DNA from 3 places in the Rhizobium sp. WW_1 genome. Region 1 is predicted to be linked to each of the others. Evidence: predicted binding sites of a transcription regulator. Region 1 holds the regulator's gene; each other region holds the start of a gene.

Region 1 (10,816 bases):
CGAACAGGTCGTCGCCGACGAGCTGGGTCTTCTTGCCGATCAGATCGGTCAGCGTCTTCCAGCCTTCCCAGTCGTCTTCGGCCATACCGTCTTCGATCGAAACGATCGGGTACTTGGCGGCGAGTTCAGCGAGATATTCGGCCATCGCGCCGGATTCCAGCGTGCGTCCCTCGCCTTCGAGAACGTACTTGCCGTCCTTGAAGAATTCGGTCGAAGCGCAATCGAGGCCGAGAGCGATTTCGTCACCCGGCTTGTAGCCAGCCTTTTCGATCGACTTCATGATGAAGTCGAGAGCTGCGGGAGCGCTGGACAGGCCCGGTGCAAAGCCACCTTCGTCACCGACGTTGGTGTTGTGGCCCTGCGATGCCAGTTCCTTCTTCAGAACGTGGAAGATTTCCGAGCCCATGCGGACGGCTTCACGGATGGATTCTGCGCCAACCGGCAGGATCATGAATTCCTGGAAGTCGATCGGGTTGTCGGCGTGAGCGCCGCCGTTGATGATGTTCATCATCGGAACCGGCAGAAGACGGGCATGAGCGCCGCCGACGTAGCGGTAGAGCGGCAGGTTGGCGCTCTGCGCGGCGGCCTTGGCAACGGCGAGCGAAACGCCGAGGATGGCATTGGCGCCGAGACGCGACTTGTTCGGCGTGCCGTCGAGCTCGATCATGATGTTGTCGAGCTGGATCTGGTTTTCTGCATCCATGCCGCCGATGGCATCGAAGATTTCCGAATTGACGGCTTCGACAGCCTTCTCGACACCCTTGCCATGGTAGCGCTTGCCACCATCGCGAAGCTCGACGGCTTCATGCGCGCCGGTCGACGCGCCCGACGGAACCGCCGCGCGGCCCATGCTGCCATCTTCGAGGTAGACATCGACTTCGACAGTCGGATTGCCACGGCTGTCGAGAATCTCGCGGGCGATAATGTCGGTGATTGCGGTCATGATAGCTTCCTGCTCGCTGGTTTATAAATCGATTTAAATCGTCTTAATCGAAGGCGCGGAAATTACAATGGCGATCCGCACCTCGATCTGGCGCTCCCTCAGGCCCGTAACGCAAGTTCATGTCAGCCTGTTGAACGCCGGCTACTTTTCAGGCCTTGGCAATGGCGTCGAAGGCGAGCAGCTTCTCCAGAAGCCGCGGCATGTCCTTCAGATAAACCATGTTCGGGCCGTCGGACGGCGCATTGTCCGGATCTTCATGCGTCTCGACGAAAAGGCCGGCGACGCCGACGGCAACGGCAGCCCGCGCCAGCGTCTCGACGAATCGGCGATCGCCGCCGGTTGAGCCGCCCTGGCCGCCGGGTTGCTGCACCGAATGGGTCGCATCGAAAACAACCGGCGCGCCCATCGCCGCCATGATCGGCAGCGAGCGCATGTCGGAAACAAGCGTGTTATAGCCGAAGGAGGCGCCGCGCTCGCAAAGAAGAATGTTCGGATTGCCGCTCTCGTTCAGCTTGGCAAGCACGTTCTTCATGTCCCAGGGCGCGAGGAACTGTCCCTTCTTGACGTTGACGACGCGGCCGGTCTTGGCAGCGGCAACCAAAAGGTCGGTCTGGCGCGAGAGGAAAGCCGGGATCTGCAGGATATCGACCGTCTTGGCGACTATCGCGCACTGCTCTTCCGTGTGGATATCAGTCAGGACCGGAAAGCCGTATTCCTTTTTCAGATCGGCAAAGACTTCCATGGATTTTTCGAGGCCGATCCCGCGCTTGCCCGACAGCGAGGTACGGTTGGCCTTATCATAGGACGACTTGTAGACGAGGTCGATGCCGAGTTTGCCGCAAAGTTCCTTGAGGACGCCGGCGACCATGAAAGCATGGTCGCGGCTCTCCATCTGGCAGGGGCCGGCAATCAGCGAAAGCTTGGCGTTATTGGAGAACAGGACCTTGGAGGCGCCCTCGCCGACGGTCACTTCGGAATTCGTGCTCATACTATCTCCTCGAAGGCGAACAGTGCGCCCTCACCGGGCGCCAGCCTTGCCAATAGACGATTGTTCTTACGCGTGTAGGTGACGCCGTTAGCAGCGAAATGCGACGATGTCACGGAAAGATCGCGCGTTTTGAAAAGGATTGCGCGCGCCCTGAGCCCAGGATCGCTGGTGCGACACGGCAAATCATAAAATACCTCCATGCCCTCCGGCGTCAAAATCTCCAGATCCGCATTGGCCACCCTGACCGTCAAGCCGAACGAATGCTCCATTATCCGCGGGCCGCCAGCAACCTCTTCAAAGAAGCTGCGATAAGCCGCCGGCTTTGGCGCGCAAAGCGCTACCCGCGCGATGCCTGTCACGCCATTCTTATGGTGTTCGAGCACGCTGCGGTCAGCCGGCAAGGCATTGATACGCTGACAGCAGAAGGCGAGGAAGTCCGGCGCGCGCAGATCGGCAGCAAAAGCGAGACGAAAGCCGGCCGTCGTTTCGGTTCCGTCCGGCATCTTCATAGGTCGGGAAAAATCCAGCATTTGCCCCGCCGAAATGGCTGCCGCCCTGAAACGCTCGTCATCAGCAACGGCATCATCCGTGCCGAACACCACAGCCGAGAAGCCATCCTGACCAACCCGGAAGCGGTAGGCCTGGTCACGGGCGACGAAGACATTCCCGTCGACGATACTCGTCTCGCATTGTTCCGGAGACGCCACGCCGAGTGGCTCGAGATAGGTCTTGTCGGCAAGGAAGACGCAGGCGTTTTCGGTGCCGAAAGGATGGCGCGCCTCCGGAGCCACCGTGAAACCGAGCTTGCCGAGGCGCTCGCGCGCAAGCGCTATGTTCACGGCCGGCAGCACGAGATGATCCAGCGGATGCGGGGACGAAGTCATGGCTCCTCCTGTATGCCTGCGGCAGCAGATTTGCGCCGATCCCTAGCGCAATTCAAGATGGGCACACGAAGCTTTTCAGGACTTCGCCAGCGGAAGACGATCTCGCAAACGTGAGGACTGATTCTGCCTCATAGCCAGCTTCAGCAGTATCACATGTCACTGCTTCGTATCCTAAACATAGCGGCCGCATTACAAAAGGCTGCCAGTTGACAGAACAGCATTTCCCATATTTTCCGATAGTTTAGCGTGGATATAACGCTTTGATCCCTTCAGCCGGTCCATTCGCAAGTCGTAATTATTTAATCGACGCAACAAGGCTTTACCGAAATTTAAGTACTTGCGGAACACATATGGAACATATAGTGTCCGTTCTGGATTTGTTTCACCGTTTTTCTTGATTCTGGGGTTCCAAGACGATGTTGACGCGCAAGCAGCAGGAACTGCTTCTCTTCATTCACGAACGCATGAAGGAGTCCGGTGTTCCGCCATCTTTCGACGAGATGAAGGACGCACTGGATCTGGCCTCCAAATCCGGCATTCACCGTCTGATCACGGCGCTGGAGGAGCGAGGCTTCATCCGCCGGCTGCCGAACCGGGCGAGAGCGCTCGAAGTCATCAAACTGCCGGATGCCTATAATCCCAGCTTGCAGCCGCGCCGTGGCTTTTCACCGAGCGTCATCGAAGGCAGTCTCGGCAAGCCTCAGCCTGTGGCTCCACCCGCCCCGCCGAAAGTGGCAAATGACGATCACAATGGTTCGGCGTCCGTGCCGGTCATGGGTCGCATCGCCGCCGGCGTGCCGATTTCCGCGATCCAGAACAATACGCACGATATTACCGTTCCGGCCGACATGCTCGGCTCGGGAGAGCATTATGCGCTTGAAGTGCGCGGCGATTCGATGATCGATGCCGGAATTTTCGACGGCGATACGGTCATTATCCGCAATTCGACGACGGCCAATCCCGGCGATATCGTCGTGGCGCTCGTCGATGACGAAGAGGCGACGCTGAAGCGCTTCCGCCGCAAGGGCGCCTCGATCGCGCTGGAAGCCGCCAATCCCGCCTATGAAACGCGCATCTTCGGGCCGGATCGCGTCAAGGTCCAGGGCAAGCTCGTCGGCCTTATTCGTCGCTATCACTGACCGGTGATGCCGATATGACTGGCGCGTCGAATTTTCCAGTGCGCCAGTCGTAAGTTCGATGCCGGGTCCATGGTCTCTGCGGATTGTCGAAGGCGGTGGAGATATTGGGCTTATCTGCGTCGAGTGCCATTTCGAGCGATCCCGTTCGCCGCAATGTTGCGCCGGTGATGAGCGTCGCTCCGGAGCGGCAGCGATCCAGCCGCAACCGGATTGGTGTCACGACAATGTTTGCGGTATCGCAGGCTGACGGCAGATAGGCTGCATTCTCTATAGTGATCAAGAAGGCGCCATTGTCGAGCATGGCCACGCACCATGCGCCTTTCTGGCAGGCGAAGCTTCCCTGCATCGTTCGGTCGAGCGCTGCCTCCATTGCCTTGCGGACGACGTTCTGTTCTTCGCTGCTTAACCTCCTGCCGCGATCTGCCTTGCTGAGTTGCGGCAGCCTGCTGTCGGCCGGAAGCATGGTCGGCGGCTGATGCTCTGCCGCGGCCAATGCCTTTTGCCATTGCTCGAAGATGAATGCTTGCGGCCTCTCGCGATTGGTAGCGAGAATGTCGTCCTGCCGCAGCGCCACCAGCATGCCATCTTCGGAAATCATCAGGTCCGGCTTCGGCACGCCGCTCCCGAATGCTGCCACACCAACGGACGAAAGCAACAAGAGGAAGCCAAGGTGGCGAAGCCGCGTCCGCAATATGCTCATGACCAGGAAGCCGACGATGAATGTCGGCATCAACCAGGCGGGCTGACGGCCGAAGGTGATATCGCCGCCCCAGCCGGCGACGGTTTTCGCGATCGCGATGACGAGTTCCAGTCCCTCTCCGGTCACCTTCCAGAAAGGTCCGTCGAGACCGAGTGGCATGAGCATCATTGCCGCCATGCCGAATGGCATGACGATGAAGGAGACAACTGGCATGGCCGCCAGATTGGCGGCAAGACCATATGTCGCCAACCGGTGAAAATGCTCGATCGAGAAGATGGCCGTCGATGCGCCACCGATAAACGAGGTCGACATCACCCCTCCGAAGAAACGCGCGACGAACAGCAGTGGGCTTAACACGCGGATCTTCGGCAGGACGCTTTCGCGATGCCGCCGCCGCTTCCACAGCGAGTAGCCCGACACCAGCGCCAGCGTCGCGGCATAGGACATCTGGAAGCTCGGGCCGAGCACCTGCGACGGCGAGAGAACAAGAATGACGATCGCCGATAACGCGACATTGCGCAGACTGAGGGACGGCCGATCGAAGAGCACGGCCACGAGCATGATCGCCATCATGATGAAAGCGCGCTCGGCGGATACGCCAAAACCGGAGATAAGGTAGTAGGCCGTCACCGTCAGGAGCGCGCCGAAGGCCGCAAATTTCTTGGTCGGCCATGCCTGCGCTACACCCGGAAACAGGCTGAAGAGGTAGCGCAGGCCAACGTAGAAGATGCCGGCTGACAGCGCCATGTTCAGGCCGGAAATCGCAATGATGTGGGTCAGACCGGCAATTCTCAGCGCCTCGGTCGTATCCTTGGAGATCGCGCGTCTCTCATCGGTGACAAGCGCCGCTGCGAAGGCGCCGGTATCTCCCGGCAAGGTTTGCCTTATCCTGTCGCCTATGCCGTTGCGCAGGCCGGCAAGCCAGATATCGGCGGTATCGATCAGCGAGCCCGCAGTATTGTCACCGGCTGGAGATATCAGCTTGGGCGTACCATAGGCAAAACCATTGGCGCCAATACCGTTGAAGTAGGAACTGAAGGCGAAATCGTTGAGGCCGGGCAAGGCTGGTCCGGCCGGAGGCGTCAGCCGCGCCCTGCCCTGGATACGATCGCCAAGCGCGAACGGCTCCGCCTGCTTGCGCACGAAGATCGTCACCCGCTCCGGCGTTCGGCGAATGGTCGGCTTTTCCGTTGCCTCGACGCGGACGACATAGCGCCAGCGGCCATTGTCGTAGGATTCCCGTCGCTCGACCTGACCGATCACGGTCGTCGTCACGGCCGAATCGAGCATGATGGTGGAAACCCGCCAGCTTTCGAATTGCGCCAACGCCATGCCCAAGCAAAGAAGCGTTCCGGCGAAAAGCAGGTGGCGCAGCAGCCTGCCCGCCTCGCGCATGAGCAGACGGGCACCCGCGAAGATCAGCAGGCCCGCAAGAATGGCCTGCGGCGGCGGATCGCTTCCAGCCTTGAACCAGATGATCGCGCCGAGGCCCATATAGATCGGCGCAAGCAGAATAGCGCGGCCGTGGGCAGCCTCCTCTTCGATCAGTGTCAGGATGCCCAGCCGAATGCGACTCGACAGTCGCAGCAACCGGGCCGTCAGCCGCGTCTGATCTTGAGTCCGTCTGTGTCGCCGCGCCTCGGTGCGATCGGCAATCGTGGCAATAACAGGGCGAGGCTGCGAGAGCGCAGCATCGTCCCCTTCATCCTTTTGCTGCTCGGATGCCTCCAAATTAGGCACGCGCTGCCGCCCCCACGCAAAACCACAGCTTTCGCGCGATTTTTGCCGTCACCACACAGTGAATTCAACCGAAATCGGCATGGGCAGAGCTAAATTGAGCCGGTTTCGCCGCGTAGCATAATCAAAGCTGCTTCTGCAGTGCCCAAAAGTTGATACTGCATTGCACAATTCGGCATTAGGATAACTTGGCATTAGGCTCTGGATCATATAGCTAGTCGGTAGTCGCTTAACCTTTTGGCGCTTTTTATGGCGTCAATCCCGCCAAATCTTGGAGGATCAGCATGACGGAACAAAGCGCGAAACTAACTTGGGGTGAAAAGACGGTGGATTTGCCGGTCAAGACCGGAACCATCGGCCCAAGTGTCATTGATATTGGTGCCCTTTATAAGAACACCTCCACTTTCACTTACGATCCTGGCTTCACCTCGACTGCGTCGTGCGAGTCCAGCATCACCTATATTGATGGCGATGAAGGCGTCCTGCTGCATCGCGGCTATCCGATCGACCAGCTGGCCGAACACGGCGATTTCCTCGAAGTGTGCTACCTCCTTCTCTACGGCGAACTGCCGACGGCAGCCCAGAAGAAGGACTTCGATCATCGCGTCACCCATCACACGATGGTGCATGAGCAGATGTCGCGCTTCTTCACCGGCTTCCGCCGCGACGCGCATCCGATGGCCGTCATGTGCGGCTGCGTCGGCGCGCTCTCCGCCTTCTATCACGACTCCACGGATATCACCGATCCGCACCAGCGCATGGTCGCTAGCCTGCGCATGATCGCGAAGATGCCGACGCTCGCCGCCATGGCCTACAAGTACCATATCGGCCAGCCCTTCGTTTATCCGAAGAACGACCTCGACTATGCGTCGAATTTCCTGCGCATGTGCTTTGCCGTTCCGTGCGAAGAATATGTCGTCAATCCGGTGCTCGCCCGCGCCATGGACCGCATCTTCATCCTGCACGCAGACCACGAGCAGAACGCTTCGACCTCGACGGTTCGCCTTGCCGGCTCTTCCGGTGCCAATCCGTTTGCCTGTATCGCAGCAGGCATTGCCTGCCTCTGGGGCCCGGCTCACGGCGGCGCCAACGAAGCCGCGCTGAACATGCTGAACGAAATCGGCACGGTCGACCGCATTCCGGAATTCATCGGCCGCGCCAAGGACAAGAACGATCCGTTCCGTCTGATGGGCTTTGGCCACCGCGTCTACAAGAACTACGATCCGCGCGCCAAGATCATGCAGAAGACGGCGCACGAAGTTCTCGGCGAACTCGGCATCAAGGACGATCCGCTGCTCGACATCGCGATCGAACTGGAACGCATCGCTCTGACTGATGAATATTTCATCGAGAAGAAGCTCTACCCGAACGTCGACTTCTACTCCGGCATCACGCTGAAGGCCCTCGGCTTCCCCACGACCATGTTCACCGTGCTGTTCGCTCTTGCCCGCACCGTCGGCTGGATCGCTCAGTGGAACGAAATGATCGAGGACCCGCATCAGCGTATCGGCCGTCCGCGCCAGCTCTACACCGGTGCTCCGTTGCGCGAATACGTGCCTGTTTCCAAGCGCTAAGCTTTTGGTACTGAAACGAAAAAACCGGTCAGAGATGACCGGTTTTTTTATGGGATAGAACGTCCAGAACAATCTGCGCCGCCTTATCGCCCGGCGGCTCCTCGGTCTGCATCCGCTCCCAGACGACATCGTAGCCCGCCAACATCGCGGCGCGCTCCGTCGTTTCGCTCGATAGGCGCTCCATATAGCGCGCCAGCAGGCCCGGCCGCAGAACGTCGTTGATGAGTTCAGGCAGCACGGCATAGTCCGCGATCAGGTTAGGCAAGGCGGCCGTCCAAGTCTTGATGCGCGACAGCACGAATTTTGCCAGCCATTCCGTCTTGTAGGTCGAAACCACGGGGACGCCTGCAAGTCCCAGTTCCAGGATCACCGTGCCTGAAGCCGCCATGGCCGCATCCGCCTGGGCAAAAGCGCTCCATTTGGCGTCCTGGCCGACGAGGATATCGGGCTTGATCTTCCAGTGTCCCGTCAGGGAGCGAACCAGCGCTTCCTGGCGCGGTACGGTCGGCAGTACAAACCGCATATTATTATTTCGCCGGCTCAGTTCTTCGGTAGCCTGCTCAAAAACCGGAAGAAGATGCCTGATCTCCGATGCACGCGAACCGGGTAGAAGCAGGATCGTCTTCTGCGCTTCAGCGTCGGGGAGCCCGCGCAATTCACGCTGGCGACGCGCCTCGACGAGATTGGCGTCCACCGTCAGCCGATGGCCGACATAGGTCGTCGCCGGACCACCCAGGCGCTGCATGGCGCCAGGCTCGAACGGCAAGACGGCCAGCACATGGTCGACATAGGCAAGCATCTGCTGTGCGCGATATTCTTTCCACGCCCAGACGCTGGGGCAGACGTAATTGACGACCGGAAGATTTGGCAGAGCCTTGCGCACCCGCTTGGCAACGCGATGGGTGAAATCGGGGCTGTCGATGATCAGAAGCACGTCGGGCTTTGCGGCAATGATCGCATCGGCCGTCTGCCTTATGCGGGCAAGCAGCTTTGGCAGCCGCTTGATGACCTGGATGAAGCCCATGATGGAGAGTTCGGAATAATCGAAGAGCGAATGCAGGCCCTGCGCCTCCAGCGCCTCGCCGCCAACGCCTACCAGTTCGACCGGGCCATCGTATCGCCGCTTCAAGGCGGCAGCAAGATCGCCGCCCAAAAGATCGCCGGAGACCTCTCCGGCAACGACGGCAAGCTTCAACGGCACACCACTCACATGAAGCCCTCCGCGCTCAGGCCCCGGTCGATGCCGCAGACGAAGATGCCGGCCTCGTCGGCTGCGGTAATCACGGCCTCGCGATCGAGGATGAGCGCTCTTCCGGCCTCGACGGCGACGCCGGCCAGCCCTGCCTTCTTGGCATTCAACACGGTGGAGACCCCGATCGACGGCAGATCGGCGCGGACGTCCTGCTGAGGCTTGCAAAGCTTGACGAGCACACCGCGCCGGCGGGTCGATATGCGCCCAGCCGCACGCAATTCGGCAACCCGTTCGATCATCTTGTCCGTGCCCTCGGCGCCTTCCAGCGCGACGACGCGACCACCGACGCTGACGGCGCCCTGCCCGACATCCAGGAGCCCCAGCGCATCCGCGGCCTTGGCGCCTTGCCCTATGTCACGCAGATCCTCTTCCGCAGGCGAGATTTTCCCCAGCGGGCCTGTCGTCGCCAGCAGATCGGGCGCGATCTCATGAGCGCCGACAACACGGACGCCACCAGCCTCGATCAATCGGATGACCATCTGCAGAACTGCGTTATCACCGCCCGAAAGGAGCGTCCGTATGGTCGAGGGCAATTCCTTGATAACGCGCCAGGTCGGACGCACCTGTCGCCAGGAAGGGCGTCGCGCAACGCCGCCCGACATGACCACGCGATCCACACCATGACGACGGAACATCGCTTCGAGACCCGCGAAATTACCCACGCCGAGATTGGCGTGATCGAAGGCGGACCAGTCGCGATCCGCCTCGTCAGTCAAAGCAATGATGACTGGATTTTCGCCGGCCTGGCGGGCAGCATCGGCGACATAAACAGGCAAAAGACCGCTGCCTGCGATGATCGCCAGCCTGCCCCTTTCGTTTTGGCCGGCCGAAATCACCTCAAGCCTTGCCGCGATTGGGCGACGAGAGTGCGCGGTCGCTGTCGGCAGCGATGAAATCGAGAATTTCCATCACTTCCTTGCAATCAGCGTATTCCTCGCGGATGGCCGCCGCGTTATCGCGGACCGAGCCCTCGTTCTCGAAGATGCTCTTGTAAGCGCGGCGGACCCGATGAATGACAGCACGGTCTATACCCGCACGCGACATGCCGACGATGTTCAGCCCCGACAGTACGCCCGGATTGCCGTTCAGCATGCCGTAGGGAATGACGTCGTAGCTCGCGGCGGTGAGACCACCGATGAAGGCCTGACGACCGATACGGGTGAACTGATGCACGGCGCAGCCGCCGCCGAGGATGGCGCGATCCTCGATCGTGACATGACCGGCAAGCATGACGTTGTTCGACATGACGATATTGTTGCCGACGCGGCAATCGTGAGCGACATGCGAGTTGGCAAGGAACAGGTTATTGTTGCCGACGATGGTCTTGCCGCCGTAATCGGCCGTGCCGGTGTTGATCGTGACGCCTTCGCGAATCGTGCAATTCTCGCCGATATCGAGCGTCGTTTCCTCGCCGTGGTGGTGAACGCTCTGCGGATCGCCGCCGACAACGGCCATCGGAAAGATCTTCGTTCCCTTGCCGACGCTGGTTCGTCCGGTCACGACGGCATTGTTGAGCAGTTGAATATTGTCGTGCAGCACCACTTTGGGACCGACATAGCAGAACGGTCCTATCGTCACGCCTTCGCCGATGACAGCCCC
Region 2 (10,816 bases), on a different contig from region 1:
GCACCCACACCGACCGCAAACACGAGGTTTAAACGCGGCAGAACGGAAAAGGTTCCAAAGAAAAAACCCGGCGCGAAGGCCGGGTTTTTTGAAGCAATATGGGCGCCTTGGCCTTATGCGGCTTCGTCCTGCGAGTCGTCTTCTTCAATGGCCTTGCCGCGCTTCGGACCCTTGTTAAGATTGGTCTCGACGAGGCGGACGGCTTCGGTTTCCGACATCTTGTTGACGGCGGCAATTTCGCGCGCCATGCGGTCGAGCGCTGCTTCATAGAGCTGGCGTTCGGAATAGGACTGCTCCGGCTGATTCTCGGCGCGATAGAGGTCGCGAACGACTTCTGCGATCGAGATGAGATCGCCGGAATTGATCTTGGCATCGTATTCCTGCGCGCGACGCGACCACATGGTGCGCTTCACGCGGGCCTTGCCCTGCACGACCTTCAACGCACGATCGACGAAATCCGTCTCGGAAAGCTTGCGCATGCCGATGCTCATCGCCTTGGCCACCGGCACCTTCAGGCGCATCTTGTCTTTCTCGAAGTCGATTACGAACAGCTCGAGCTTCATGCCTGCGACTTCCTGCTCTTCGATCGCAGTGATCGTGCCGACACCGTGGGCCGGATAGACGATCGCTTCACCAGTCTTGAAGCCATGGCGTGCTGCTGAAGGTTTTTTCTGCTGGGTCGTCATTCTTTTCAAAAACTCCCTGTTACGCGCCCCGTTGGGGCCGGGGGGCCGGGTCAGTCAGGCCCGGATGAGACGGGCATACCGTCGGGTCACTTCATCCTGGTCCAGCCAGACTTATACAAACAGAAACCCATCCATCGCGATCCGGGACCCGACAACACAATACGTTGATATGTCAAGGAAACCGCGTACGGATTGGTGATTTGCTTTCGTGATGGTTTTGGGCACGCGAAATGCCGCAGTGGATCAGTGTGAGGAAGCTATCACAAAAATCTGAGGAAATCAATAATTTGCTGCGCGCGCGCCAAAATGGCCACGTTGACCGACCAGCGGCCCAACGGCAATGATTCGCTTTCTGCGATATCGACTACACCTTTATCGGCGGCCTGTCACGGCCTTCGATCAGTCGCCAGCACCGGGGTTGGCCGAGAAATATTTCTCGAACTTGCCCTGTTCGCCGTCCATTTCCTTGGCTTCCGGCATCGGGTCGCGCTTGACCGTGATGTTCGGCCAGATGGCGGCATATTCCGCATTGACCTTCAGCCACTTGTCGAGACCCGGCTCGGTGTCGGGCTTGATCGCCTCGGCAGGACATTCCGGTTCGCAGACACCGCAATCGATGCATTCGTCGGGATGGATGACGAGGAAGTTTTCGCCCTCATAGAAGCAGTCGACCGGGCAGACTTCCACGCAGTCGGTGTATTTGCAGCGAACGCAATTGTCGGTCACGACATATGTCATGAAGCACTCCAGGAATGTCTCTAGCTTCCGCAGATGCGCAACCTGGAACGTCGCGCCCTTCCGCGGTGCCGAACGGGCAGACGAATGCGTCACGCGCAGACGTGCCGTCCGGCTGGTTACCGGCAGGTTGATCGTGAGGTATCCACTTTGTCAGCCAATTTCAAGGACAAACAATCTTGAAAACCGCCTGCGACAGGCAGAGTTTTCTAATCCTCGTCGGAAGTCAGGCGATCGATCGCGCGCCGATCCCGTTTCGTCGGCCTGCCGCTTCCCGGCGCCCGCAATGCCTGCTCGAAAGGGGTGAGGCGTTTTGTCTCATCCGGCGGTGGAGTCAGGTCTTCATAGAGCAGCTTGGCTTCCTCGAAAGGGCCCCTGCGCTCGCCGGGTGCCCGTACGATCAGAATGACATCCCGACGCTCCAGCGAAAGCTCGATGCGGTCGCCGGTCTTGACGCCATGGCTCGGCTGCACGACCCGTTCGCCGTTGATCCGCACGCTGCCATTCTGCACGTACAGTTGCGCCAGCGAGCGGGATTTCACCATGCGGGCAAAGAACAGCCATTTGTCGATGCGCTGGCGCGAACCGGAAAATGGCTGTTTCTCGTCCGTCATGGCTTATTTCTTCATCTGCTCCTTGAGGGCAGCCAGCTTTGCGAAGGGAGAATCCGGATCGATCGGCTTTTCCTTGCGCGGCGGCTTGGCTTCGAAGCGCAACGGCTGCGAGGCACCGCGATTGTTGCGATCGTTCCGGTCGTTGCGTTCGCCACGCTCCTGACGGTCGCCGCGGTTGCCCTGATGCTGCGGACGACCGCCTTCGCGGTTGCCGCGTGGACCCTTGTTGTCGCCGCGTGCCTCGCGATTGTCACGTCCGTCGCGACGGTCGCGACCGCCCTCGCGATTGCCTTCGCCGGCTGCCTGCTCGCCACCGCCACGGCGATTGCCGTGCTGACCGCGACCTTCGCCCTGCTGGCCACGGCGATCGCCATGACCACGGCCGCCTTGCCGCTGCTGATGGTCGCTGCGACCGCCGAGGCGCCAGAGCAGAACCGGCTTCGGCTCGGCCGACTCCGCGGCAACGGCTCCAGCCTCGACAACCTCGGCTGCCACCGCGACCGGTTCAGCCGGGGCATCGGCAGCCGGAGCTGCTTCCTGCAACACCGCTTCCGTTTCCTTAGCCGGCTCCTCACTCGCAGCATCGGCGTCATCGTGATCCGCCTTTTCGGCAACGGCGTCCGGCGTCGCCGGGGCTGCTGCCGCATCCTGCTGAGCGAGGAAGGCCGTCGCCTCCTCAGCCTTTACCGAATCGGCGCGATAGCCGAGACCCTTGAGGATCTCTTCCATGTCCTCGAGCGTTGCGCCGAGAATGGAGAGCATCGCGGTCGTCGTCGTGAAACGGCGGCCGTCATAAGCGCCGTCAGGACGCGAAGTCTGGCCGGGCTTCCACTGCAGCAGCGGACGGATGAGATCCGCCAGGCGCTCGAGGATATCGATGCGCACCGCGCGCTTGCCGAGGAACCGGAAGCCTGCGAGCTTGTAGAAGGTGCGCTCATAGCCCGGATCGGTCACGACAGACGTGCGGCCGGCTGCCAGAACCGGGATCAGATCGCCATAGCCGGGCTTGTCCAGGCCATCATTCTTCAGAGCCCAAAGCAGCGTGATGAGTTCGGCCGGAGCCGGCTTCAGAAGCGCGGGCACGAAAATATGGTAGGCTCCGAAGCGAACGCCGTAGCGACGCATGGAAGCGCGTCCATCCTGATCCAGCGACTTCACTTCTTCGGTGACGTCGCGGCGGAACAGAACGCCGAGATTTTCCACCAGCTGGAAGGCCAGCCCCTTGGCAAGGCCCTGCAGATCCTCGGCGCGCTGGAGATCGTCCAGCGGCTTCAGGATCGTGCTGATATGGTGGTTCACGAAGCGCTCGATACGAGCGGCGACGTGATCGCGCGCATTGCCCGTCAGCTGCTCGTCGGCGAGCAGGATGACGCGCGGACGCATGACATGATCGCTGCCTGACAGGCGCGCCACGGGATCGCCAAGCCAGCGCACGAGACCATCGGCGCTGATGGCGAGATCGCCGTTGCCGGCCGCATGCAGACGTGCGGCACGTGCCTCGAACTCCAGCGATAGCGCCTTCTGCGAGGCCGTCTGGACAGCCTTGGCATCCGGTCCCTCGGTACCTGCGATAGGCGTGAACCGGAATCCGGTCAACTGTCCCACATGATGTCCTTCAACGAAGACATCTCCATTCACACTGATTTCAGCTTCCAGCATCGCATTCTCTCTCAGGCGCTTCATGAGCACAGATGTCCTGCGATCAACAAAGCGTTTCGTCAACCTCTCATGTAACGCGTCGGACAATCGATCTTCGATTTCCCGCGTCTTTTCTTGCCAGTGTGTCGGATCGGCAAGCCAGCCGGGCCGGTTCGACACATAGGTCCAAGTCCTTATCTGCGCGATTCGCGCCGAAAGCGTGTCGATCTCGCCATCCGTCCGATCGGCGCGATGCACCTGTTCGGCGAGGAAGTCCTCTTTCACCGTGCCATAGCGCACGAGATCGGAAAAGAGGGCGGCAATGAGATCGGCGTGCTGTGCAGGCGTGATGCGCCGATAGTCGGGAAGCGCGCAGGCCTCCCATAATTTCTCAACCCTGGCCGGGTTGCTGGCAAGATCGACTATCTCCAGATCGCGTGACAGATATTCCAACGCCTGCTGGTCTACCGCAGGCAGCGCCCGCGTCAAGCCCTGCACGCGAGGCGCGTCTTCCAAACTGGCGCGCAACGCCGCGATCGATGCAAAATTCAGATCCTTGGTGCGCCACTGCAGCACCTTGACCGTGTCGAATTCGTGTCCCTCGATCCGGCGCACCAGCTCATCGTCGAACGGGTCCACCTGTCCCGTCACGCCAAAGGTGCCATCCTTCAGGTGGCGGCCGGCGCGACCGGCGACCTGGCCGAGTTCGCCCGGATTGAGATTGCGGAACTGATAACCGTCGAATTTGCGATCCTGGGCGAAGGCGACATGATCGACATCGAGGTTGAGACCCATGCCGATCGCATCTGTCGCCACCAGATATTCGACATCGCCGGCCTGATAGAGTGCCACCTGCGCATTGCGGGTGCGCGGGCTGAGCGCCCCCAGCACGACGGCCGCGCCACCGCGCTGACGGCGGATGAGTTCCGCGATCGCATAGACCTCGTCGGCGGAAAAGGCGACGATGGCGGTGCGCTGCGGCAAACGCGTGATCTTCTTCTGTCCGGCATAGAAAAGATGCGAGAGCCTAGGCCGCTCGAGCACGGTAATCCCAGGCAGAAGCTGCTCGAGGATGGGCCGCATCGTGGCAGCGCCGAGCAACAGCGTTTCGTCGCGCCCACGCAGGTGCAGAATGCGGTCGGTGAAAATATGCCCGCGCTCCAGATCACCGGCAAGCTGCACCTCGTCGATCGCGACAAAGGAGGCGCGCGTGTCGCGCGGCATCGCCTCGACGGTGCAGACCGAAAAACGTGCATTCGGCGGCGATATCTTTTCCTCGCCGGTAACGAGCGCGACATGCTGCACCCCGACCTTTTCGACGACGCGCGTATAGACCTCGCGCGCAAGCAGCCGCAGCGGCAGGCCGATTACGCCACTGCCGTGGGCCACCATGCGCTCGATGGCATAATGGGTCTTGCCGGTATTGGTCGGTCCGAGCACCGCGGTCACGCCGCGTCCGCTCAGGATCATGGGCTGCGAAGTCTGAGTCATAGGTCCGTGCATGGGCGAGAAACCGCCGTCTTCCGATCAGCATGTTCCTCCTGGAGGAAACGAACAGATGACGACCCTATGTGACAAAGGCAAGACCCGAATGAAAAAACAGATGCGGCAACATTCGATTTCATATTTGAACGCCTCAACCATAAGTCACATTTACGCCACATCCCATGCGAGTCCCGGCGATTCAGGAACAGCCTGAGAACGAATCGGAGACGAATCGCTGACTCCGGGCTGTTCCTTATTTGTTCACTACTACATATGGATTTTGCTGAAAAGACTCCCACCAAATACTGAATCTCGCTTGCAGCGCTTTTCCACGGGAAAAGGAGTCAAGCGGAGAATAGACAGCCAGCGAAACTTCGCATGATTTTATGGTTAACAATTTGTAAAAATTAATATTTTTCTCGAATCCGCCGGCGGCTTTAACATATGGGTCAAAGCCGGAACGAATCGGCGACGAATCGCAGTTTCCAACTGATTCCGTTTTTGTTCCTCACAATATCTAGCGGTTCCGTAGCGACGGCATACTGGACTCTGAATGGTTGAGCCCCGGATTCGACCCGAATCAGCGATTGCGGTTAACCTTTTAGCGAGCGACGCTATAATGAATCGATGAATGCACGCAAAAGATGCATATGTTAACACTTCGATCAAAGCCGGAACGAATCGGTGACGAATCGCGGATACTGGCAGGTATCGTATTTGTTCACGGCTACATGTTGTATTTCGCCGGGACAACATCGCGAGATAGCTGTCGGCAGGGATAGCAAGCCTGTCGGCAGCTTCGCCGCAAATTAACCAATCGACCCCCGGCGGCGCTATTTCCGCCGTCCGTCTCCGGCCGGGCTTGTCCGCTCGCGATGCCGGCGATAGGTCACAAGCGACCCTCCCGTTAACCGAAGTCCAAATGCAGAACGAATCGCCGACGAATCACAGACAGCGCCCTTTTCTCGTTTCGTTCACCGCAACCCATTGTATTTTAATTATATTTTAACCATACGAACGAATCTGGCAGTGCCCTCGCAACCGCCCCGCATCCGGGTCGAATTAACCCTTCGCTGACCATCGCAGCCATCGCGTGCGCGCATTTTTATTTCTTAGCCGGAACAATTATCAGGCGAGCTAGTTTCTATGAGCAGAGTTGAAGAACTCCGCCCATTCACTGGAAACAGAGTGAGCCGGAGCCGCTGGAAGCATTACGCCGGATCGGACTGAGCGATGGTGGCGGAATATTCGAGCGACGGACATGGAGGAGACATATCATGCTTGGTACGGTATTACTTGTCATACTGATTCTACTGCTGATTGGCGCATTTCCCAGTTGGGGTTACAGCCGTTCATGGGGGTATGGCCCATCGGGTGGTCTCGGGCTTGTTCTCGTCATTGTCCTCATTCTGCTATTGATGGGTCGGATCTGATCCGCAGATCATTGCTAATACCTCGCAACATCAGGGAGCTAACATCATGAAGAAGATCATCGCCGCGATCGCCCTCGTCGGGGCACTGGCGTCGTGCACCTCAACGGAAAAGGGTACAGCCATCGGCGCCGGCACGGGCGCGCTGATCGGCGGCGTCGCCACGCACAGCTGGGGTGGCGCCGCGGTCGGCGCCGTGGCCGGCGGCCTTGTCGGCAACCTCATCGGACGCTCGGAAGATCGTCGCGGCTATTGCATCTATCGCGACCGCTACGGTCGCCGTTACGAAGCTCGTTGCCGCTAAGACAGGCATTGCCTGACGATCGTCATGAATGGCCGGTCATGACCCGTTCCCGGAACAAATCCGGATAACGGCGGTTCTTGAGAAGTAATCTTCTTCCCGCACCATTGGCTGCGGGAAGAAGGCAGTGTTTTGAGAAAGGAACGGCACTATGGCCGCTATTATCGCAAGCATTGCAGCACTCGCGCTCATAGGCACCACATTTTATGCACTCGCCAGCGCGGCAAGAACGCGCGGCAGGCAAAAGCGGCAGATCGCACTGGAAGCCGTGATCCTCGAATTCAAACCGCGGCACAGACGACAGGCAAATTCGAGCCGTGGCTGATTGCCCTGACAAGCGCGAGAATCCCGCCCATCCCATAAACGACCTGGAGCGGCTCAGCTTCCCGCGAAAGCTTGGAGCCGCTCCATATCGGTGTCTTCGCAAAATTCCCCACGGAGGAAAACCGCATCGCGGCTTCCCTCAAAACACCCTTAGACGAAGAACTGGCCGCCATTGGCCGTTATGGTCGAGCCCGTGATGAAGCCGGCATCGTCGCTGGCAAGGAAAACCGCGATACGGGCGATTTCCTCGGGCTCACCGAGACGGCCCACGGGAATCTGCGGAATGATGCGCTCGTTCAGCACCTTCTCCGGCACCGCCAGCACCATTTCCGTGCCGATATAGCCGGGGCAAATGGCATTGACGGTGATGTTCTTGGCCGCACCTTCCTGTGCAAGCGCCTTGGTGAAGCCGAGATCGCCGGCCTTGGCGGCGGAATAGTTCGCCTGCCCCATCTGCCCCTTCTGACCGTTGATCGAGGAGATGTTGATGACGCGGCCGAAGCTGCGGTCGCGCATGCCCTGCCAGACATGATGAGTCATGTTGAAGAGGCCGGTCAGGTTGGTATTGATGACCTCATGCCACTGCTGTGGCGTCATCTTGTGGAACATGGCGTCGCGGGTAATCCCGGCATTGTTGACCAGGATTTCGACATGGCCGAGGTCGTGCTCGATCTTGGCGATACCCTTGCCGCACGCTTCATAGTCGGTCACATCCCACTTGTGGACGGAGATGCCGGTCACATCATGGAAAGCCCGGGCTTTCTCGTCGTTGCCGGCATAGGTCGCCGCCACCTTGTAGCCCGCATTGTGCAGCGCCATCGAAATGGCCGCTCCGATGCCGCGCGTACCCCCGGTTACCAATGCCACTCTGCTCATGTGCCACTCCCCTTTTTTGCTGCGAAGACGGGACGCCCCAACCTCGGGTCGCCCGCTCCGCTTTCACCACGTCTTCTGGAAAATATCGTTCAAGGCACCCTGGAGCATGATGTCGAAAAGTGTCAGCGGTTTTCGGACGACATCATGCTCTACTTCTTTGATTCTAGAGCGCCTCGAAGCACATGGCGACACCCATGCCGCCGCCGATGCAGAGCGTGGCGAGCCCCTTGCGGGCGCCGCGGCGCTTCATTTCAAACAGCAGCGTGTTCATGACGCGGGCGCCGGAAGCGCCGATCGGGTGGCCGATGGCGATCGCACCGCCGTTGACGTTGACGATCGACGTATCCCAGCCGAGATCCTTGTTGACGGCGCAAGCCTGCGCGGCAAAAGCCTCGTTGGCTTCGACGAGATCGAGGTCGTTGACTGACCAGCCGGCCCTTTCCAGAGCCTTGCGCGAGGCCGGGATCGGCCCGGTACCCATGATCTGCGGGTCGACGCCGGCCGTTGCCCAGGAGACGATGCGGGCGAGCGGCTGGATGCCGCGGCGCGAGGCCTCGGCCTCGGTCATCAGCACGGCGGCAGCAGCGCCGTCATTGAGGCCGGAAGCGTTGCCCGCGGTCACGGTGCCTTCCTTGTCGAAGGCCGGACGCAGCTTCGCCATCGCCTCCATCGTCGCGCCGTGGCGAATATATTCGTCGGCATCGACGATGATGTCGCCCTTGCGGGTCTGGATGGTGAAGGGAACGATTTCGTCCTGGAAGCGGCCGGCCTTCTGGGCTGCTTCCGCCTTGTTCTGCGAGGAAACGGCAAACTGGTCCTGCTCGTCGCGCGAAAGCTGCCACTGCCGCGCGATATTTTCCGCGGTGATGCCCATGTGATAGCCGTAGAAGGCGTCCGTCAGGCCGTCCTTGATCATGGTGTCGATCATCTTCATGTCGCCCATCTTGGTGCCGGAGCGAAGGTTCGCAGCATGCGGCGCCATCGACATGGATTCTTGGCCGCCGGCGACGATGATCTTCGCATCACCCGTGGCGATCTGCTGCAGGCCGAGTGCGACGGCGCGCAGGCCGGAACCGCAAAGCTGGTTCACGCCCCATGCGGTCGCTTCCTGAGGAATACCGGCCTTCATCGCAGCCTGACGGGCGGGATTCTGCCCCTCACCGGCCTGAAGCACCTGGCCGAGGATCACTTCATCGACTTCCTTGGCATCGACGCCGGCACGCTCCAGCACACCCTTGATCGCGGCAGCGCCGAGCTCATGCGCCGCAACGGTCGCGAAAGCGCCGTTGAACGAACCGACCGCAGTGCGGGCAGCGCTGGCGACAACGATGGATGAACTGCTCATGGAAGCCTCCTCACAGAATGAACATGTATATGAGGCGAAACTGTCAAAGCTTTGCGTCCGAGTCAAACAGCAAGAATTTTCGTCGCGCAGATTTCACGAAGCTGTCACCGCCCTCAAAAAAAATCCAATCAAAGGAAAGGGCTTGCCGCATCGCACAAAGCGATTGTCACCAAGCTTCTTTTGCGTCTACACTTGGCGGTGGAGGAGCATTCCATACAATCAGACGGGGCCAGGAGACTGATAATGGCGAAGAATGAGGGCCAGATCGTAATCAAGAAATACGCCAATCGCCGCCTATACAATACCGGCACCAGCACCTACGTGACGCTGGATGACCTGGCGGAGATGGTCAAGAAGGGTGAGGAATTCACCGTCCAGGATGCCAAGAGCGGTGAAGACATTACGCATTCGGTCCTGACGCAGATCATTTTCGAACAGGAATCAAAGACCGGCAATACGCTGCTGCCGATTTCCTTCCTGCGGCAGCTGATCGGCTATTACGGCGATCAGATGCAGATGGTGGTGCCGAGCTTCCTCGAGCATTCCATGCGCGCCTTCACGGAGCAGCAGAGCCAGATGCGCGAGCAGATCAATCGCGCCTTCGGCGAGACGCCGCTCGGCAAGAACCTGCAGCTACCCATGCAGATGGTCGAGGAGCAGGTCCGCCGCAATACGGAAATGTTCCAGCAGGCCATGCAGATGTTCTCGCCCTTCATGCAGCCGCCCGCCAAGGAAAGCCGCAAGGCCGAAGCCAAAGATATCGACGAGCTGAAAGAACAGCTCCGCGCCATGCAAAACAAGCTGGATAGTTTGTGAGATAGGGCAATTCGCCTGTGAACTCGCGGAGAGTTTTCACCTCCCTCTGTCACTGACGTGACATCTCCCCCCACAAGGGGGAGATCGGCAACCGGCAGCGCCTCGCTGCCTCAACTCACCAGCCCATCTGCTGCAACCTGCGTGTAAGTTCGCATTAGGACGAACGGCATACCCCCACCAATCTCCCCCCTTGTGGGGGAGATGTCGCGACAGCGACAGAGGGGGGTCTCAGCCTCGCGGCATACCGATGAGCCGCTTTGCACACCCAGCACACCCCGATCAAAACAGAAAAAGGCCGGCGATCCGCCAGCCTTTTCATTCATGCCATCAAGGCAGCGCTTGGATTATGCGCTTTCCTTCGGCGTCAGAACCTGACGGCCGCGATACATGCCGGTCTTCAGGTCGATGTGGTGCGGACGACGCAGTTCGCCGGAGTTCTTGTCTTCTACGTAGGTCGAAGCCTTCAGGGCGTCAGCAGAGCGGCGCATACCGCGCTTGGACGGGCTCGTTTTTCTCTTCGGTACAGCCATTCTCGTTACTCCATGTACGGACGAAACATATCCACG
Region 3 (10,816 bases), on a different contig from region 1:
CTCAATCGAATGCCAATCCTTCCTCCACGATGGATTTACGCACCGCCGCGCGCTGTCTCATGCGGATGTACCAGACCCTGAGATGATCGAGCTCATCGAAGTGGATGCCTGCCTTGTAGTAGGATTTGAGCCATGCCGCCTGGCCCCATCCCGTCAGTGCAAACAGATAGGCATCGGCCACCGAAAAGCTCTCGCCCATCAGAAACGGACGGTCGGCGAGATGCGCGTCGATCCATTGATACCGCTTTTCGAGCTTCGGCCTTGCCGTCTCGACATAATTTCCCGCCAGCCGCGCATAGAGAAGCGGGATGAAGCCCTTGTGGATTTCGGTCGACAGGAAGCCGAGCATCTCCTGCAGCTTGTAGCGCGCCATCGTGCCGGCGGCCGGCGCCAGTCCGGCCTCGGGCTTCAGGTCGGCCAGATACTGGACGATCGCCGGCCCCTCCCTGAGAAGATTGCCGTCGTCAAGCTCGAGAAGGGGGACATAGCCGTGCGGATTGATGTCGTAGAAATCCAGTCCCGTCTCGGTCTTATGGCTGGTGTGATCGACCTTGATCAGTTCCACGTCAAGACCGAGTTCGTTGATGACGATATGGGGCGAAAGCGAACAGCTCGCGGGCAGATAATACAGTTTCACGAGGGGTCTCCATGGTGTTTTCCAATGCCAGCCTTCCCTTGGAAAGACGGTCACCGAACCATGTAGTCCCATTGGTATGGAATCGTAAGAACAGAAAAGTTTGACATCTAGGTACAAAAATTATACCGCGTCAGGCATGAGGTATGGCTGATGAAAAAGACCGTGACTGGATGCTCTGTCGAGGAGGCGATGCATTTGCTGGGAGGCCGCTGGCGGTTGCTGATCGTGTCCTATCTGGTCGATGGTCCCCAGCGCTTCAACGAATTGCGACGGCTGATGCCGGGTATCTCCCAGAGAATGCTGACGCTGGACCTGCGCGCGCTGGAGGAGGCGGGCCTTATCCTGCGCACGGTCTATCCGACGGTTCCCGTGAAGGTTGAATATTCGCTGACCGAGGATGGGACCCGACTGGAGAAGGTAGTGGCCGTGGTCAAGGAGTTCGGGCTGTGGCTCAAGGACCGGGATGCGCAAGCGGTTGAGGAGCGCCAGGCTTCACCAGAGTTCGTAGTATAAGTCCCGCCAATCGGGATTGGCTTTTTCGATCAGCTCGATTTTCCATTGGCGATACCAGCGTTTCAAGGATTTCTCCCGCTGTATGGCTGAAACGATGTCGGCGTGGTCCTCATACCAGACGAGCCGCGTGCAGCCGTATTTCCACGCGAAGCCGGGTGTCAGGCCCTCGCGATGCGCGTAGATGCGGCGCTCGATATCGGCCGTGACGCCGATGTAGAGCGTTCCTCGTTTATGGTTGGTGATGATGTAAGTACATCCACCCATGCGTGTATTGTGCTAGTTGGGATGGTGGTCGTCAAGAGTTGGAAGTCAGTTGATCGTGAAGCCGAGAGCGTAGCTGGTGCTCAGGTATGCCACCGCAGCATACCTCACACGCCGTCATCCTCGGGCTTGACCCGAGGATCCAAGCACAGGCCTCGCTATTTGCCTAGTTGAGATTGCCGTGTCAGACGACTTTGTCGCCACCAAGGACGCCGCACTCTCGTTCGCGCCTCAAATGGAAAGCATGAATTTGACGGAAAGCTTGTGCATGGGTCCTCGGGTCAAGCCCGAGGATGACGGAGTGTATGAGAGGCGATGAGCCCTATGGCGTTCCTAGTACCCCGCAGCCCGTATCAGTATGCGACCCTCGGTCCCAAAACCAGATGGCCGACCTTGCCGATCAAACCCGCTCCACAAACCCGTCCAGCACTCTTTTCTGTCCGGCGCGATCAAACTCAATCGTCAGCTTGTTGCCTTCGATCTCGGACACATTCCCGTTGCCGAACTTGATGTGGAAGACGCGGTCGCCGACCATGAATTTTGAGGGTTCGGCGGAGGTGGATTTGGCCACCAGCTCGCCATCGATGGTGCGTACCTTCGGGCCGCTTTCGCCGTAGCCGATGCGTTCGACGGCATGGCCGGAGCGGCTGCCCCAATTGTCGCGCGTCGCATCGTTGCGGTTGGCCTGAGCACGTTTCCAGCCGGGGGTGGAATAGGAATTGGCGAAGGGTTCGGCCTTGTCGAAGCGTGACTGGCCGTAGCCGCCGCGGCCGTATCCGCCATAGGACTGTTCGACTTCGGCGACCTGAACATGCGTTTCCGGCAGCTCGTCGAGGAAGCGGGAGGGGATTGTCGATTGCCAGAGGCCGTGGATGCGGCGATTGGAGACGAACCAGATGTGGCAGCGGCGCTTGGCGCGGGTGATGCCGACATAGGCGAGGCGGCGCTCTTCCTCCAGACCGGCGCGGCCGCTTTCGTCCAGCGAGCGCTGATGCGGAAACAAGCCTTCCTCCCAACCGGGCAGGAACACCGTGTCGAATTCCAGGCCCTTGGCGGAGTGCAGCGTCATGATGGAGACGGCGTCGAGATTCTCGTTCTGCTCGGCGTCCATGACCAGCGACACGTGCTCGAGGAAGCCGCGCATGGATTCGAAACTATCCATCGAACGGATGAGTTCCTTGAGGTTTTCCAGGCGTCCCGGCGCTTCCGCCGATTTGTCGTTCTTCCACATGTCCGTATAGCCGGACTCTTCAAGGATCTGCTCGGCAAGCTCGGTATGCGGCGTGTTTTCGAGCAGTCCCTGCCAACGGCGGAAAGACTGCACGACGTCGAACAGCGCCTTGCGCGCCTTCGGCTTCATTTCGTCCGTCTCGATGATATCGGCCGCCGCCGTCAGCATCGGGATGTCGCGGGCGCGGGCATAGTCATGCAGGGTGCGCACGGTGGTGTCGCCGAGGCCGCGCTTCGGCGTGTTGATGATGCGCTCGAAGGCGAGATCGTCGGCCGGCTGGCAGACGAGGCGGAAATAGGCCATGGCATCGCGGATTTCGAGGCGCTCGTAGAAGCGAGGGCCGCCGACGACGCGGTAGTTCAGGCCGAGGGTGACGAAGCGGTCTTCGAATTCGCGCATCTGGAAGGAGGCGCGCACGAGGATCGAAATATCATTGAGATTGTGCTTGTTGCGCTGCAGCTGCTCGATCTCTTCGCCGATCGCGCGCGCTTCTTCCTCGGAATCCCAGGAGGCGTGTACCTGCACCTTGATATCGTCGGGATCGGAGCGGTCGGTGAACAGCGTCTTGCCGAGCCGGCCCTCATTATGGGCGATCAAGTGTGCTGCAGCACCGAGAATATGCTCGGTGGAGCGGTAGTTGCGCTCGAGCTTGATGACCTTGGCGCCGGGAAAATCTTTCTCGAAGCGCAGGATATTGTCCACCTCTGCGCCGCGCCAACCATAGATCGACTGGTCGTCGTCGCCGACGCAGCAGACGTTCTGCGGTTCGCCCTTCTGCCGCTGCGCCAACAGGCGCAGCCACATGTACTGCGCCGTGTTGGTGTCCTGATACTCGTCGACCAGAATATAGCGGAAGCGCTGATGGTAATCCTTCAGAATATCCGGGTTCTGCCGGAACATATTGATCGGATGCAACAGGAGATCGCCGAAGTCACAGGCGTTCAGCGTCTTCAGTCGGTTCTGATAGGCGGTATAGAGTTCGCGTCCCTTGCCATTGGCGAAGGCGCGGGCGTCGCCTTCCGGAATATCGGCGGGGCTGAGGCCCTTGTTCTTCCAGGTGTCGATCATGCCGGCGAATTGCTTGGCCGGCCAGCGCTTGTCGTCGAGGCCCTCCGCCTGGATCAGCTGCTTGATTAGGCGGATGACGTCGTCGGTATCGAGAATGGTGAAGCTGGAGGTGAGGCCGACCAGCTCGGCATGACGGCGCAACAGCTTGACACCGATCGAGTGGAAGGTGCCGAGCCAGGGCATGCCTTCGACCGCACCGCCGACGAGCAGCGCGATGCGCTCCTTCATCTCGCGTGCTGCCTTGTTGGTGAACGTCACGGCGAGTATTTGGCTGGGGAAGGCGCGGTTGGTGGAGAGGATATGGGCGATGCGGGTGGTCAGCACGCGCGTCTTGCCGGTGCCGGCGCCCGCAAGCACCAGAACAGGACCGTCGAGCGTTTCCACGGCTTCGGCCTGCTCGGCATTGAGACCGGAGAGATAGTCCGGCCGGCGGCCGCTATCGCGCGCTGCCATCGCGCGGGCCGCTATGCCGCCGCCACTCCTGCCTGCAGCCGGCTCGGGACGGCGCGGCGCGATGTGCTCCGGCTCCTCGTCAAAGAAGGGAATATCGTCATGTCCAATGGTCATGCCGCCCAATGTAATGATTCTACCCCGAAAGGCAAAAGAAACGGGCCGAAACTAGAACAAAAAGTGCACATTCACAGTGCATAATGCGCGTCGAAGGGTCGCTTTTCATGGTGGAGTGGATGTGCGCGACGCGTCGATGAAACGTACCGTTGTCCACGCCGAGATTACAACTTTGTCATAATCTGTGGCAAAACTTGTCGCATATGCTCAAAAACACGATATTGCAGCAAATCGGGCACAATCTTGCTTTATAGAGCCGCCTGATCCGAATTTGGCCCTGGTAAGTGCGCTGGGTGTGTAAGGGCCGTACAGAAAACCAACGACGCGATTTCATCGCCTCTGACAACGAGCCGGAGACGTGCATGACCGCCTGGAAGCAGCTTTCCTTGTCTTTTTTCCTGTTGGCAGCCGGCATTGCCGCTGTCGTGGCCTTCGTGCCGAGTGCGGCGGGCCTGCTGCAGAAGGTAGGTGTCCCCGAGACTGTCGTGGCTTGGATCGCACCGCGCGATGGTGCCGCGGACGGAAAGGCAGAGACGGCGGCTGGCTCCGCTGGACGACGTGGCCAAAACATACCGCTTGTCGTGACGGAGCCGGTGGTCAGCGGCATCGTCAACGATCGCTTGAGCGCGATCGGTACCGGTGACGCGATCCGTTCGGTCGTCGTCATGCCGCAGGCAGCCGGGACGATCCGGGAAATTCTCATCAAGTCCGGCGACAGGGTGAAGCAAGGCCAGGTGCTGGCGCGTCTCGACGACGACGAGCAGATCATCGCGCGTGGACAGGCTGAGGTCGCGCTGAAGAGCGCCGTCGAGAAATCCCAGCTCTACCGCAATATCAAATCCACCGTCTCGCGCATGGATGTGTTCGATGCCGAGATCGTCGAACAGGGTGCAAAGCTGGCGCTGCAATCGGCGGAGCTGGCGCTGAAGCGACGCGATATCGTTGCGCCGATTGACGGTATCGTCGGCATCGTGCCCGTGGTCGTCGGCGACAATGTGACGACGGCGACCAGTATCGTCATGCTGGACGACCGCTCGGAAATCCTTGTCGATTACTGGGTGCCGGAACGCTTTGCCAACACGGTCAAGGTTGACCAGCTGGTGGAAGCCACATCCGTGGCGCTGCCGGGGCGTGCGTTTTCCGGGGCTGTCGAAGCAGTGGACAACCGTGTCGATGGCGCGAGCCGGACGTTGCGCGTGCGCGCCCGCATCGACAACGCCTCCGATGAATTGCGTGCCGGCATGTCCTTCAATGTCGGCATGAGGTTTGCCGGCGAGTCCTACCCCTCAGTCGATCCACTCGCGGTGCAATGGGATGGGGCTGGCGCGCATGTCTGGCGTGTCGTCGACGGCAAGTCCTCGAAGGTGCGGGTCAGCATCGTGCAGCGCAATCCGGATGCCGTTCTTGTCAGGGGCGATCTCCGCAATGGCGATCTCATCGTCATCGAAGGATTGCAGCGCGTGACCGAAGGGGGCCAGGTTCGCTTTGCCCGCGATGTTGCCGAGGCCAAGGAGGTCATCATCCGATGATGGCCGGTGGCGATGACATGACGGATGCCGGTTCGGCCGCGGCCAAGCAATCCTTTACCGCGCTGTTCGTGCGCCGGCCGATCCTGGCGCTGGTCTTCAATACGCTGATGGTCGTTGCCGGCCTTGCCGCCTATTTCGGTGTCGAGGTCCGCGAACTGCCTGATGTCGACCGTCCTGTTGTCACGGTCAGAACCGTGTTCGATGGCGCATCGCCGCAGACGGTCGATCAGGAGTTGACGAAGATCATCGAAGGGGCGGTCGCCCGCGTCAGCGGCCTGAAGTCGGTCTCCTCCAACTCGTCCTTCGGGCAGAGCAGGGTGACGCTGGAATTTTCCGACGCGACCGATCTTTCGGTCGCCGCCAACGATGTCCGCGATGCCATCGGCCGGATCACCGAACAGTTGCCGGATCAGGCGGATGCGCCGCAAATCGTCAAGGCGGATTCGGATTCGCAGCCGATCATGCGCCTTGCCGTCACGTCGAGTACGATGACGATGGACGACCTGACGCAGCTCGTCGACAAGGAAATCAAGGACCGGCTTGCGGCTGTCGAGGGCGTTGCCGATGTCGAGCTCTATGGCGATCAGGAGAAGGTCTTCCGCATCGATGTCGATCAGGCCGCCCTTGCCGGACGTGGCCTGACGATCGGCGATCTGACGACGGCGCTTGCGACCGCCGCGCTCGATGTGCCGGCCGGATCGTTGAAGAGCGCGCGCCAGGATATCGTCGTGCGCGCGACGGCGGCGTTGCAGACGCCGGAGGATTTCTCCCGGTTGATCATCAAAGACCGCGTGCGGCTCTCCGATGTCGCGACCGTGACGCTCGGGCCTCGCGACGGTACGACCGCGCTCCGTTCGAACGGCGTGCAGGGTGTCGGCCTCGGCGTCATCCGCCAGGCGCAGTCGAACACGCTGAACATTTCCGAAGGCGTGAAGGCCGTCGTTGCCCAGTTGTCGAAATCGCTGCCGGAGGGCACGCGCATCGTCGTTACCAGCGATGACGCCCTGTTCATTGAGGGCGCGATCCATGAGGTGGTGCTGGCGCTCGTCCTGTCGGCGTTGATCGTCACCGCGGTCATCTATCTTTTCCTGCGCGACTGGCGGGCAACCCTGATCCCGGTCGTCACCATGCCAGTGGCGCTGATCGGTACGCTGGCCGCTCTCTATATGGTTGGCTTCTCGGTCAATATCCTGACGCTGCTGGCGATCGTGCTTGCAACAGGCCTCGTGGTCGACGACGCGATCGTCGTACTGGAGAATATCGTACGGCGCAGGGCGGAGAAGATCGGACCGCGCGCCGCTGCCGTGCTCGGCACCCGCGAGGTCTTCTTCGCCGTCATCGCCACCACCGCAACGCTTGCCGCTGTGTTCGTTCCGCTCTCCTTCCTGCCGGGGCAGGTAGGTGGCCTGTTCCGTGAATTCGGTTTCGTGCTTGCCTTCTCGGTAGGCCTGTCGTCGATCGTGGCGCTGACGCTCTGCCCCATGCTTGCTTCACGGATGCTGACCAAAGAGATGCGCGAGGAGCATGGGATGCTTGGCCGTTTCGGCGAGCGTTTTGCCGGCGTCTATCGCCGGACGCTCCGGGCCTGTCTTAACGCGCCGTTTGTCGTCATCGTCTTCTGCGCGGTGTTTGCGGCCGCCGCAGTTCTGGCCTTCATGAACGTCAAGAGCGAGCTGACGCCAAGCGAGGACCGTGCCATGGTCATGCTGCGCCTTACCACGCCGCAGGGCGCCGGCCTCGACTACACGAAGGATCAGCTGCAGCGCGTCGAGGAGCGGCTGCAGCCGCTGATGGATAGCGGCGATATAAGAAATATCTACGCGATATCGGGCCTGAACAGCCAGAAGAACAGCGGCTTCATGGTGCTGACGCTGGCGCCCTGGAGCGAGCGCCATCGCACGCAGCAGGAGATCGTTTCCGACATCAACCGCGCCATGGCCGGCGTGCCGGCCCTGCGCGGCAATGTCATTCAGGCCAACAGCCTGAAAATCCGTGGTGCCGGCAGTGGCGTGCAGATGGCTCTCATCGGCAGCAATCACCAGGCGCTGACCGAGGCGGCGTTGAAGCTGGTGCAGGAGCTTGACAAGACGGGGAAGTTCGACACGCCGCGGCTCAACAACGAGCCGACGCAAGCGCAGGTTTCGGTCACCTTCGATCGGGAGCGAGCCTCCGATCTCGGGATCGACATATCCGGGCTTTCGATCGCGCTGCAGTCGCTGCTCGAAGGGCGTTCCGTGGTCGACGTATTCGTCGCCGGCGAATCCTATCCGGTGCTGCTGACGTCCACGATGCGGCCGATCGACGATCCCACGGATCTCGAAAACGTCTTCTTGAAGACCGGCGACGGCAAGATCGTGCCGATGTCGGTCATCGCATCATTGAAGGAGAATGCCGTCGCGCCGCAATTGACCCGCGAGCAACAGCTGGCTTCGGTTGCGATCACCGCCGGCCTCAAGAACGGGATGTCGCTCGGACAGGCCGTCGAGGAAGTCACGCGGATCGCAACACCGCTCCTGCCGCCCGGCGCGAGATTGATGCCGCTGGCGGAAGCGGCGACGCTGGAAGAAAATTCCAGCGGCATGGCGCTCACGTTCGGCTTTGCCATCGTCATCATCTTCCTGGTGCTGGCTGCGCAGTTCGAAAGCGTGCTGTCGTCTTTGATCATCATGTCCACGGTGCCGCTGGGCCTTGCCTGCGCTGTCTTTGCGCTCGTCATCACCGGTTCAAGCCTCAATATCTACAGCCAGATCGGCCTGGTGCTGCTTGTCGGCGTCATGGCCAAGAACGGCATTCTGATCGTGGAGTTCGCCAACCAGCTTCGTGACAAGGGCGAGGGCGTTCGTGAAGCGATCGAAAAGGCATGCGCGCTGCGGCTGCGCCCTGTGATGATGACGATGATCGCCACCATTCTTGGCGGCGTACCGCTGGTCTTTGCCGAAGGGGCAGGGGCGGAGGCGCGCATCGCGCTCGGCTGGGTCATCGTCGGCGGTCTGGGTTTTGCCACCCTGGTCACGCTTTACATAACACCGGTCGCCTATCTGTTGATTGCCCGCTTTGCGAAGCCGCAGACGCATGAGGAACAGCGCCTGCATGACGAGATGTCCGATGCGGCGCTGCGCGCCAAGCTCGTCAATCTCAGGGCCGCCGAATAGGATGGGCACGGGTGAGTTGCACCCGTTGCCGTTATTGCGCTGATTTATGGTGAATCAAGCGTATCCTTTAGCGCTTTTTTAAGCATGTTTGCTAATCATGGCGGCATGTAACCGCCGGAGCGCAGGCGTCGTTTTGCCTCGGTCCCCGTTCGCCGACACGCTCGGCCCGCGCGCATGAGTGAGCGCGGCAAGGTTCCAATGTTTCCTTGTATTTGTTGCGTATCGTTGCGTTCGGAGTTCATGTGCCGTGAGTATTTTTTCGACCTTCATCAGGGTCAGTCCCTCTGTGAATACAGCGCTGGAAGTGCTGAGGGACACCCAGACCAAATTGACCAACGCAGAGCGGCAGATGTCGTCGGGCCTACGGATACAGACGGCCAAGGACAATGCTACCTACTGGAAAATCTCGACGCTGACTCGTACCGACATCGGCGCGATTTCGTCGGTTCAAGATGCGCTCGGTCTTGCCGCCTCGACCGTCAGTACTGCCTCCACGGGCGTCAGCAGCGCGATCGACGTCGTGACCGAGATCAGAACAAAACTCGTCAGCGCCTACGAAACCAGCGTCGACAAGACGAAGCTCAACGACGAGATCACGGAACTCAAGCAGCAGTTGCGTAGCGTAGGGGAGTCGGCGACATTCAATGGCGTTAACTGGATCGTGTTGCGTGACGGCGCCGACCCGACCGATCCGCACGAAGTTCCGGGCTCGCTGATCCGGGGCAGCAACGGGACTGTCTCGATCGGCATGTTGAGCTATGCGGGCGTGAGTTCGACGAGCGGCCCGATCACCTCGGTCGATGCGCGCTACCTGATCGATGACCAGTCGAGCGGCGCCGGCGGATATGGCGTGTTGACCTCGACGGCCTTCGCGACGGAGGCGGGGGCTGCCAAGAATTATGTGCTTATCGGCAGCCAGAACGGCAATATGAGCGGCCAGGTGGAAATCGCGCTCGATGCCAACACAAGCCGGGGCGCCATCGTCGACATGGTCAACACGGTGACGGGAATGCTGAACCAGCTCAAGACGATCGGGTCCGCCTTCGGCTCTCTCGAATCGCGCATCAGCCTTCAGACCGAATTTGCCAAGAATCTCAGCGATTCGCTGACCAGCGGCGTCGGTAAACTTGTGGATACCGATATGGAACAGCAGTCGAGCAAGGTTCTGGCGCTGCAGGCCCAGCAGCAGCTCGGGCTGCAATCCCTCGCGATCGCCAATGCGAGCTACAACACGGTTCTGCAACTCTTCCAGAATCACTGATTGACGGTGGGCGCGGTCGGGGGCGTTGGGCGCGGAAAATGTCGGCCTTTACGCATCTGGATAAGCCGGCTTTGCCAAAAAGCTTCGCCGACAGTCTATGCACAGGGGACAAAGCTCCGGAGAAGATTTCTCTTCATGATATTGCCGTAATGCTTCATATCTGCTGCGGCCATCGAACCGGAGAGCGACGATTCTATGATCAAGAAAATTGCCATGCTTGCCCTAGCGGCAGCCTTTTTGAACGCATGCACCACGACTGACCCCTATACGGGTGAGCAAAAGGTATCCAATACCGCGGGCGGTGCAGCGATCGGTGCCGGTGTCGGCGCCGTTGCCGGTCTTCTGATCGGCCATTCGCCGGCCTCGCGCCGCAATGCCGCGCTGATCGGCGCCGGCGTCGGTGCGCTTGCGGGTGCTGGCATCGGCAATTATATGGACCAGCAGGAATCCGAGCTGCGTGCGCAGCTGCAGGGTACCGGCGTGTCGGTCACCCGCGTCGGCGACCGCATCATCCTGAACATGCCGTCGGCGATCACCTTCGACATCGATCGCGATGCGATCAAGCCTGAATTCTTCGCGACGCTCAATTCTGTGGCG

Evidence for each region. Region 1 encodes LexA, which represses DNA repair genes until DNA is damaged. Its sites were predicted from a motif close to TGTTCNNNNTGTGTTCNG; they were not measured.
Region 2: a site for LexA is predicted at 5,406-5,423, ahead of BJ928_RS28590 (helicase-related protein). Genes of this name have one in related genera too.
Region 3: a site for LexA is predicted at 4,330-4,347, ahead of BJ928_RS20140 (UvrD-helicase domain-containing protein). Genes of this name have one in related genera too.

Annotation. Positions count from the first base shown of each region.
Region 1 is NZ_RAIN01000010.1:180,375-191,190, forward strand. It holds gene eno (phosphopyruvate hydratase) at 1-943, opposite strand, end outside; gene kdsA (3-deoxy-8-phosphooctulonate synthase) at 1,092-1,931, opposite strand; gene BJ928_RS26410 (VOC family protein) at 1,928-2,815, opposite strand; gene lexA (transcriptional repressor LexA) at 3,232-3,954, shown strand; gene BJ928_RS26420 (ComEC/Rec2 family competence protein) at 3,935-6,385, opposite strand; gene gltA (citrate synthase) at 6,676-7,965, shown strand; gene lpxB (lipid-A-disaccharide synthase) at 7,994-9,175, opposite strand; gene BJ928_RS26435 (LpxI family protein) at 9,172-10,053, opposite strand; gene lpxA (acyl-ACP--UDP-N-acetylglucosamine O-acyltransferase) at 10,055-10,816, opposite strand, start outside.
Region 2 is NZ_RAIN01000013.1:51,761-62,576, reverse strand. It holds gene BJ928_RS28605 (CarD family transcriptional regulator) at 114-686, opposite strand; gene fdxA (ferredoxin FdxA) at 1,086-1,424, opposite strand; gene BJ928_RS28595 (RNA-binding S4 domain-containing protein) at 1,631-2,035, opposite strand; gene BJ928_RS28590 (helicase-related protein) at 2,039-5,164, opposite strand; gene BJ928_RS28585 (DUF3309 family protein) at 6,436-6,591, shown strand; gene BJ928_RS28580 (YMGG-like glycine zipper-containing protein) at 6,638-6,892, shown strand; gene phbB (acetoacetyl-CoA reductase) at 7,364-8,089, opposite strand; gene BJ928_RS28570 (acetyl-CoA C-acetyltransferase) at 8,253-9,434, opposite strand; gene phaR (polyhydroxyalkanoate synthesis repressor PhaR) at 9,678-10,250, shown strand; gene rpmF (50S ribosomal protein L32) at 10,595-10,780, opposite strand.
Region 3 is NZ_RAIN01000006.1:423,583-434,398, forward strand. It holds gene gstA (glutathione transferase GstA) at 2-637, opposite strand; gene BJ928_RS20130 (helix-turn-helix domain-containing protein) at 788-1,150, shown strand; gene BJ928_RS20135 (GIY-YIG nuclease family protein) at 1,130-1,414, opposite strand; gene BJ928_RS20140 (UvrD-helicase domain-containing protein) at 1,812-4,277, opposite strand; gene BJ928_RS20145 (efflux RND transporter periplasmic adaptor subunit) at 4,640-5,806, shown strand; gene BJ928_RS20150 (efflux RND transporter permease subunit) at 5,824-8,958, shown strand; gene BJ928_RS20155 (flagellin) at 9,206-10,219, shown strand; gene BJ928_RS20160 (OmpA family protein) at 10,415-10,816, shown strand, end outside.